3 regions of the Alteromonas sp. MB-3u-76 genome follow, and region 1 is predicted to be linked to each of the others. Evidence: predicted binding sites of a transcription regulator. Region 1 holds the regulator's gene; each other region holds the start of a gene.

Region 1 (3,172 bases):
GCCTATTCCTGTACTGCCTACTCGCTCCCGAGCCAGTAAACTGTTTAGCACAGTGACTTGATCTATGTTTTCATCACCTTGCGCTGCTATATCAGAAATAATTTCTAAAATTCGTTTCTTACTATTGCACTGAACCGCACACTCGGTGCGGTCCAGGCTTACGATGGCTTTAATGTCCATGCTTAATTATCTATTAATGTTTTTTCAGTTTTTCCTTATGCTTGATTACCTGCCGGTCGAGTTTATCCACCATGCTGTCAATCGCTGCATACATATCGGTATTTTCTGAGGATGCAAACACTTCAGCACCGCTAAGGTGCATAGTGGCTTCGGCTTTTTGATTTATTTTTTCTACGTTGAGGATGACATGGACATTAGAAATGTGATCAAAGTGACGCTCAAGTTTGCTGAACTTCGTATCGACATAATTACGCAAAGAGTCGGTGATTTCGACATGATGACCAGTTAGGTTGATTTGCATATTTCGTCTTCCTTTTAATATAGCGCCTTTAAATAAGGCTTTTGCGTTGGTTAGACGGGGGTATCGATAAAGACTCCCGGTATTTTGCTATTGTCCGCCGAGCGACTTTTATGCCTTGCTCTGCCAACAATAAAGCAATCTTGCTATCGCTTAATGGTTTGCTAGGCGTTTCTGCTGCAACCAGTTTCTTAATTAACGCACGGATAGCGGTAGATGAACACTCGCCGCCTGATTCCGTTGCCACGTGGCTGGAGAAAAAATATTTTAACTCGTAAATTCCTCGTGGAGTATGCATGTATTTTTGAGTAGTAACCCGTGAAATCGTCGATTCATGCATGTCTACCATTTCTGCGACATCATTGAGAACCATTGGTTTCATCATTTCGGGGCCGTGCTCAAAAAATCCCATTTGTTGCTGAACAATACAGTTAGCCACTTTCATTAATGTATCGTTTCTCGACTCTAAGCTTTTTATAAACCATTTGGCTTCTTGCATATGAGAGCGTATGAACTGTGAATCGCTACTATTTTTCGCTTTTCTACTCATCGCTGCATACTGCTGGTTTACACCCAGTTTAGGTAAGCTGTCTGGATTCAGTTCTACAGTCCAGCGACCGTTTTTCTTTGCTACCGATACATCGGGGATAACATACTCAGGCTCTTTAGTAACTAAAGCACTACCTGGGCGAGGATTCAAGGTTTGAAGCAAACGCATTGCCTCGCGAAGCTCGTCTTCTTTCAAACGACTCTTACGCATTAAGGTTCTGTAGTCTTTGCTGCTAAGCAAATCCGAATAGTCCTCTATCAGTCTTTTTGCCTCTTCCAACCAAGGGGTATCGTCGGCAAACTGACGAAGTTGAACCATCAGACACTCCTGTGGAGTGCGCGAGCCAGAGCCAATGGGGTCAAACATTTGAATACGTTTTAGCACGCACTCCACTTCGTCTAACTCTATCTCTTCTTCAACATTTTCGGTTTCAATATCTTCAAAATTAACGGCTTCTAATATTTCGTCTAACGTTGCCGTGAGATAACCCGACTCATCAATGGAGTCAATAATAGCAATGGCAATCGCTCTGTCAGTGTCAGAAAAAGGAGTGAGGCGCATTTGCCATAATAAATGGGCTTGAATATCTTCTGTGGTTTCACCCTGGAAAATTTGGTCATCATCGTTGTTTGATGGACCGGGAGCAGGTGCAGAGGAGGCAGAATAATATTCGTCCCATGTGCTATCGATGGGCAATTCATCAGGAAGGTCGTTTTTTTCAAGGGCATCACCAGACTCGATAGTGTCGCTAGACGCAGAAGCAGTGGCTTCGCTAGCGCTATCATCGTTGTCGATGTTGTTTTTTTCAGCTTGAGGCTCGTCGTTACCTTCTTCAATTTCTAAAAGAGGGTTTGAGTCTAACGCCTCCTGAATCTCTTGCTGAAGGTCGAGTGTAGACAGCTGAAGCAGCTTGATAGCTTGCTGCAGCTGTGGAGTCATCGTTAGTTGTTGACTAAATTTTAACTGTAAAGATGGTTTCATCTACGTCTTATATTTATGCTCTTCAGTGAATGTACCAGAGCGCTTGAGAAAAATGACAATTAGGTTACATACAATAACTATAGCCTGAATTGTTCGCCTAGGTATACATCCCTTACTTTTTGATTACTTAAAACCTGTTCCGCGGTTCCTTGCGCAATAAGTTCGCCATGACTCACAATGTACGCTTTTTCACAGACATCCAATGTTTCTCTCACATTGTGGTCGGTGATGAGAATGCCTATTCCTCTGTCGCGAAGGTGCTGTATTATCTTCTTTATATCATTAACTGATATTGGATCAACACCAGCAAAGGGCTCGTCGAGCAAAATAAATTCGGGTTTAGCCGCAAGTGCTCTTGCTATTTCTACTCTGCGACGTTCTCCACCGGAAAGGCTCATACCCACACTATTACGTATATGGTTGATATTGAATTCATCAAGTAGTGCGTCAGCTTCTTCTTCCTGTTGCTGAGAGTTCAAATCCTTTCGGGTTTGCAAAATAGCCATGATATTTTCATGCACAGTCAGTTTTCTAAATATAGACGCTTCTTGAGGTAAATAACCAATTCCACCGCGAGCGCGTTCGTGCATGGGCTGATGCGTTAATTCTTTATCGTCTATTAATATCTGCCCTTTGTCTGACGGAACTAGACCGACAATCATATAAAACGTTGTCGTTTTTCCCGCGCCATTTGGGCCTAACAGCCCAACAATCTGCCCTGTAGAGACTGACAGACTAACATCAATCACAACTTGGCGGGATTTGTATGCCTTAGCAAGATTTTTTGCACTAAGAGTAGCCATTACTGTTGCTTGCCTTTACCGTCTTTGCTTTTGTCTGTGTCATTATCACTGCCATCATCACTATTCGAATCGTCTTTTTTGACTTTTCTAATAGACTCTGGCGTGAATACCGTGGTAACGCGACCTTTACCATCTTCTTGATTGCCGCCAGTTGCTAATAACTGTTCAGTTATCATGTCAAAGGTAATGTTATCGCCCTTTACTTGGCTGCTATCTTGCCGTAATTCAGCGTTGCCGCTCAGTGAAATAGTGCGCTTTGCAACCTCGTAACGAATCTCGTTAGCTTGTGCCGATACTGGATTTCCATCTTCTAGTTTTTGCGAGTAGCTAGCAGGTTTACCTCGCGCGACAAAAATCTCA
Region 2 (3,172 bases), 240 kb from region 1:
TTTGAATTTGGATGGTGATGTCAGTATTAATCTCGACGACGTCATTCAAATCGGCAGTTAGTAGGAGAACAAATAATGTCTTTTAATATTGCACTGAGCGGCGTTTCAGCCGCGCAAAAAGATTTGGATGTCACAGCCAATAACATTGCAAACGTGAACACTGTAGGTTTTAAAGAATCCAGAGCTGAGTTTGGGGATGTGTATGCAGCATCACTGCTTGCTGGCGGTAAAACCAAAGTCGGTGATGGTGTACTCACACAGGAGGTTGCGCAACAGTTTTCACAGGGTAGCTTACAGTTTACCAATACATCTCTTGATTTAGCTATAACAGGGAATGGCTTTTTTGCCACTGTGCCGGAGATAACATCTCGAGACTTCTCTTTTACTCGCGCGGGCCAATTCAAACTAGATGACGATAACTTCGTTGTAAATAGTAATGGTGATAACCTGCTTGGTTTTCCAGTAAACGCCGACGGAACAAGCGCTTCAGTTGCGTTGAGTACCACCGAGCCTGTTCGGATCCCTGATTCATCTGGTTCGCCTCAACAAACCTCAGAGGTGGATATTCGAATGAATTTACCTGCAGGAGATGTTGGTTTGGATCCTCAGGATTTTGACCCACAGGATCCACTGACGTATAACGCAGCAACGTCTGTTACTGTCTATGACTCATTAGGCGATAGTCATGTAATGACGTATTACTTCATTAAAGATAGTGCGCCTACCGCAGACAACGAGTGGTATGTGGTAACAGCTGTTGATGATCAATTGGTAGATATGACCGACTCAACAGGGGCAGATACCGACCCTGCCACCGCAGTAAACTCTGTTGGCGGAAATACAGGTAATGCAGTAACTGCTTCAAAACTGTTGTTTTCTCAAGGTGGTGACTTCAACGGAATGGAGACGCCTGACGGACTTCCAACCCTAGACTTTAAAATGCAAACTGAGGCACTAGGGGCAACAATCCTTGCTAACGGTTCTGACCCGAGTCAACAGATAAGCATAGATTTTAATTTAGATGTGAATAACGCCACGCCAAATGAGCCAACTCAATTTGCTTCTGCTTTCGAAGTAACGTCACTTGAGCAGGACGGCCTGCCGGTTGGACGTCTAACCGGTATTGATATTGGTCCCGATGGCTTGGTTCGAGCGACATTCTCAAACGGTACATCAGAGCCTATTGTGCGAGTTGCACTAGTTCGCTTTTCCAATGAGCAAGGTCTAACGCAGGAGAGTGGAACTCAGTGGAAAGAGAGTATTTTGTCGGGCGAAGCGTTAGCGGGCGAAGCCACCACGGGAACATTTGGTGAAATTAATTCATCTTCTCTTGAGCAAGCAAACGTTAACTTAACCACCGAGCTCATCGATATGATCATTGCTCAGAGGAACTTCCAGGCAAACTCTCGAGCGCTTGAGATTAACAACTCGCTCAACCAGACAATTCTGAATATTAGATAATCGCCTAATCTATGATTTGCTGATTTCTAACTCTGAAGAGAAAAGCTTTTGTGGGTTGCTCTTCCTAAGTAAGTTGCTCTTCTTAAGTAAAAAAACTGAGCCGTAGATGTCATCTACGGCTTTTTTATTTCAAAAATCTCTTTGTAAAACAATATGACCTCTTCTAGTTTTTCACTCCTTATCTAGAGCAAAGCAATGTGGCACTGCCTTTGCAACAACTGTGTATGGTTTGAACAGAGTCAAAAGTCAGTCATGGATAAACTTCTCTATATTGCAGCTAGCGGTGCGTCTCAAGACCTTATGGCAACGGGGATTCGCTCTAATAACTTAGCCAATGCGCAAACGACAGGTTTTCGTGCTCAGCTAGAGCAGGCTAGAGCAATGCCGGCGTACGGCGAAGGTTTGCCTACCCGCGTTTTTTCAATGACAGAGAGTCCATCAAACAACTATGAATCAGGTCCGATGATTAAAACCGATCGCGACTTAGATGTAGCGATACAGGGTGACGGTTGGTTTGCAGTTCAAGATGAAAACGGTCAAGAAGCCTACTCTCGAAACGGCAACTTCAAATTGGGTAGTGACGGAATATTGACAGACGTAAATGGGCGGGCTGTGTTAGGTGATAACGGTCCACTTTTTCTTCCGGTGCCATTAGATAACCTTACTATTGCGACGGACGGTACGCTATCCATGAGACAGGTTGGGGCACCGGCTAACGTTATAGAAACGGTAGGCAGAATTAAACTTGTTAGTTCTAACTATGCCGATATGGAAAGAGGCACAGACGGTTTATTTCATATGAAAGACGGTTCGGTTGCAGACCCGTCAGCCAATGTAAAAGTCATGTCTGGCATGTTAGAGGGGTCTAACGTTAACGCCGTTGAAGAAATGGTAGATATGATCAGTCTGCAGCGTCACTACGAGCTGCAAGTTAAAGTAATGAAGCAAGCGGAAGAACTCGATACCCGCGGCAACATGATGTTGCGAATTTTATAGTCACTCTTTTTTTGATAAATAATGGCGCGCAATGTCGCGTTGTTTGGAGGTTAACATGCACCCAGCACTGTGGATTAGTAAAACCGGATTAGATGCCGCTCAAACCGATGTGTCTGTGGTTTCTAACAACTTAGCAAATGCTTCTACGGTAGGTTTCAAAAAAGATCGCGCCGTGTTTGAAGATTTACTCTATCAGAACATTAACCAGCCTGGCGGACGCTCATCTGCGGATACCGAGCTGCCTTCAGGCCTCATGCTAGGCTCTGGGTCGAAAGTTGTTTCAACACAGAAGGCTCATACACAAGGAAACCTGCTTACCACAGATAATGCGTTAGATTTATCTATTCAAGGACGTGGTTATTTCGAAATTTTGCAGCCCGATGGCACAACAGCGTACAGTCGTAATGGACAGTTTGGTCTAAATGATCAAGGACAAATTGTAACGTCTGGCGCCGGTTATTTGCTTCAACCTCAAATTACAATTCCGCCAGATGCACAGCAGATTACTATTTCTCAAGATGGTCAGGTAAGCGTGAGTATTCGCGGGCAAGCGCAACCTCAACAGTTAGGTCAGATAAATATCGCTGATTTTGTGAACCCCACGGGATTACAGCCTATAGGTCAGAATCTTTATGCAGAAACAGTATCTAGTGGGTTTCCGGTGCGAGGCGTTCCAGGGCTTCAGGGACTTGGAATGTTAGCGCAAGGTGCGCTT
Region 3 (3,172 bases), 370 kb from region 1:
AACTTGCGTATCTTCAATGGAAGGACTACTATTTAAAGAAGCAATCAGCAGTTCGTTGTTATGCAGTTCCTCCTCGGCTTGAGCAATTCTAAGTGTTGCTTTTTCTATCAGCCTATCGGTAATGTGTTCCTCTATGTCTTGCATCGCGTCAATTCGCAATGTGGCTATGTCATACCAAATTTCGCTGAGCTCAGCGGTGCAAGTGTCTGTCTCGCCAAGCTCGCAAATCATTTTACGTAGTCGGCTCAGGTGTTGGGCGTGGTCACTTTCTAGTTGTTGCTGCCACATAGAAAGTTCTGTGTCATCGGCAAATTTACTAAACGTCTCAAACGAGTGATTTTGTGAGTCTGTCAGTGCTGTAATTCGATCGCACAAAGATTGCTGGAAGTGGCTCGAAGAGAACCCAATTGCGCCACAAGCGCGCTCTTGTCCCGCATACTCTTTACCTTGAATAAAATTAAATAGCGCTACTAAAAGTCGAGTGATAGCAGGATCGTTTGCAACGTCGGCGGCTTCAAAAATCACATCAATCAACGCGGCAATTAGGCGACAAAATGCATTGGTCGATTCGGTTGGTGTGAGTTGCTGCATCGCCACTTTGCTGCGTAAATCCTTAAGGTTGTCTATACCTTGCAACGCAAATGTAATGGTAGTAACCAATCGCATGGTAAGTCCATTGTCAGAATTAGATAGGTATAAAGCGTTAAGCAAGCTGCGAAGGGTTTTCTCACTCATCTCACTTGCGGTTTCTTGTTGTGCCCTTTGGGTTGCAAAACGTTCACCTCGTGAACATAGAAATACATTGCTCATACCGCGCTCGCGCTGCAGTTGATGAATCATCTCCGTTACCGCTTTCACTATTTTGCAATTTGATGATAAGTGTCGCAGTGCCTGTATTTCTTGATGCTTGGCTAATAAAAAAAACCGCTTTGTGATATCGCTATGATGGCCCATCGTGAAGTATCCAGAAAAGAGATACATAGGATATGCAAATGTTGTTCCCTTCAATCAAACTGCAAGGGATTCACATCGATATAATCTACGTAAGTAGCTGGACGCCACTATTTACTAGCTTGCTTAGAAATAATGGACTGTTCACAAAAGCAAGCAAAGAGATTGCACTACATAATGCTCCAAATTAGTGCGCTTTTTCTCGAGACAGGTGCAAACGATGGGGGGTATATCGAACACATTTATTCTTAGCGTTGAGTAATTGCCTGTTATAGAAGAGAATTTCATTTAAAGATTTGTGCCTCAATATTGGCATCAATATTGTTTTACTTTTTGTGAACAATGCAGATTGTTTAAGAACAATATTCGGATAAAGGCGTCCGCAACTTATTTTCTAGGAAATAAGAGCGGGCGCTTTTTTGTACCTGAAATTTAGGTAAAGAATGTTTCTAAGGAATTAATATCAATAGAAAAGGTGATCAAGCATGGCGTATTTACTTCCTTCTGAATTTGCAACCAAGATGGTTGATGCTGGCGAATCCAAAATATATATGTCTACTCGCGACACATTAATTCGCGCTTTTATGGCGGGGGCCATTTTGGCGTTAGCCGCGGTTTTTGCAATAACCATAGCGGTTCAAACAGGGGTGTTTTTGATTGGTGCAATACTCTTCCCTGTTGGTTTTTGTATGCTGTACCTCATGGGGTTTGACCTACTTACCGGTGTCTTTGTGCTTACTCCACTAGCCTGGTTGGCAAAACGACCTGGCGTGACATGGCCACAGATTTTACGTAACTGGGGGTTGGTGTTTTTAGGTAACTTTGCAGGTGCGCTGAGCGTAGCATTTATGATGTCGTTTGTATTTACCATGGGCTACAACATTGATGGTGGTGCTATAGCCGCTAAGGTGGCGGGTATCGGTGAAGCAAGAACGTTAGGGTATGCAGAGCACGGCGTTGCGGGCTGGTTTTCTATTTTTATTCGCGGCATGTTGTGTAACTGGATGGTATCGCTTGGTGTTGTTGGTGCAATGATATCTACTCACGTAAGCGGTAAAGTGTTGGCTATGTGGATGCCTATCATGCTGTTCTTCTTCATGGGGTTTGAGCATTCGGTGGTTAACATGTTTTTGTTTCCGTTCGGCTTAATTATGGGTGGCGAGTTCTCTGTGATGGATTACTTTATTTGGAATGAAATTCCTACCGCACTGGGTAATTTAGTGGGAGGCTTAGCGTTTACTGGTTTGACTATTTATTCTACGCATGTGCGCACTGCCCCTAAACGCGTTATTGCTACAGGTGCTAGCAACAAAACGGTGCTTGCAGCAAAAGTGAATGACAAAGTATAAGCCGTGATCACCCTTCGCCATGGTGCCTTTTCGAATAAAGGCACAAAACCGATTAATCAGGACCACCATTGTGTGGTGGTGCCTGATTTTTCGCTATCGGCAAATTTCGATGCTATCGCTGTTGTGTCTGATGGAATAAGTAGTAGTCAGGTTAGTCATTATGCAAGCAACTTCGCCGTTGAAACGTTCGTTCGTGAATTCTCACGAACGAGCAATGTGTGGTCTTTGTCGAGGGCGGCACAACACGTACTGCGTACCATAAACACCGAGCTTTACATAAAAAACCAACAAAGCCCTTATTTTGAAAACCTTGATAAAGGCTATGTCTGTACCTTTAGTGCAGTCATTTTGAAAGGACAGTCTGCGGTGTTACTGCATTGTGGTGATAGCAGCATCTATCACGTACACCGCGGTGAAGTAACGCCTTGCACCTGTCAACATCGAGAAGCCGGGGAGGGTAAACATACTTATTTAAGTAATGCCCTCGGTATTCGGCCTAACTTAAGCATTGATATGGCGATCCGAACGCTTGCGCCTAGCGATATGTTTGTATTAATGACAGATGGCATAGCGGATACCTTGTCGCCAAAAACATGGTACGCAATACATCAGCATAATACGCCTAATATCGACTTGAGCGCACAGCATATAGCGCAAGCAGCACTGAATGCAGATTGTGACGATAACGTCACTGTAGTGCTGCTTGAGGTACTATCCATTGCTAAGGAAGAGAAAGTACATTATGCCTCAAATGGCTTCCTTCCTTTTTTAGATACGCCCAAATCAAACGATGTCATAGACGATTGGACAATACAGCGGCAGTTATATACCAGTGAACGCAGTCTGGTTTTTCTTGCTAAGCATAATCTCCA

The links. The regulator sigma-54, encoded in region 1, starts transcription at its own class of promoters, with help from an activator protein. The targets are predictions, from matches to a motif close to GTTGGCACGNNNNTNGNNT.
Region 2: flgF (flagellar basal-body rod protein FlgF) is a predicted target of sigma-54. The motif match lies at 1,658-1,676, and genes of this name have one in related genera.
Region 3: CW735_RS02010 (formate/nitrite transporter family protein) is a predicted target of sigma-54. The motif match lies at 1,260-1,278, and genes of this name have one in related genera.

The regions. Positions count from the first base shown of each region.
Region 1 covers NZ_CP025115.1:843,468-846,639, forward strand. The annotation lists gene ptsN (PTS IIA-like nitrogen regulatory protein PtsN) at 1-180, opposite strand, end outside; gene hpf (ribosome hibernation promoting factor) at 194-481, opposite strand; gene CW735_RS03775 (RNA polymerase factor sigma-54) at 510-2,009, opposite strand; gene lptB (LPS export ABC transporter ATP-binding protein) at 2,087-2,812, opposite strand; gene lptA (lipopolysaccharide transport periplasmic protein LptA) at 2,812-3,172, opposite strand, start outside.
Region 2 covers NZ_CP025115.1:1,085,265-1,088,436, forward strand. The annotation lists gene CW735_RS04895 (flagellar hook assembly protein FlgD) at 1-61, shown strand, start outside; gene flgE (flagellar hook protein FlgE) at 76-1,461, shown strand; gene flgF (flagellar basal-body rod protein FlgF) at 1,714-2,457, shown strand; gene flgG (flagellar basal-body rod protein FlgG) at 2,513-3,172, shown strand, end outside.
Region 3 covers NZ_CP025115.1:474,235-477,406, reverse strand. The annotation lists gene CW735_RS02015 (nitrate regulatory protein) at 1-954, opposite strand, end outside; gene CW735_RS02010 (formate/nitrite transporter family protein) at 1,437-2,300, shown strand; gene CW735_RS02005 (bifunctional protein-serine/threonine kinase/phosphatase) at 2,304-3,172, shown strand, end outside.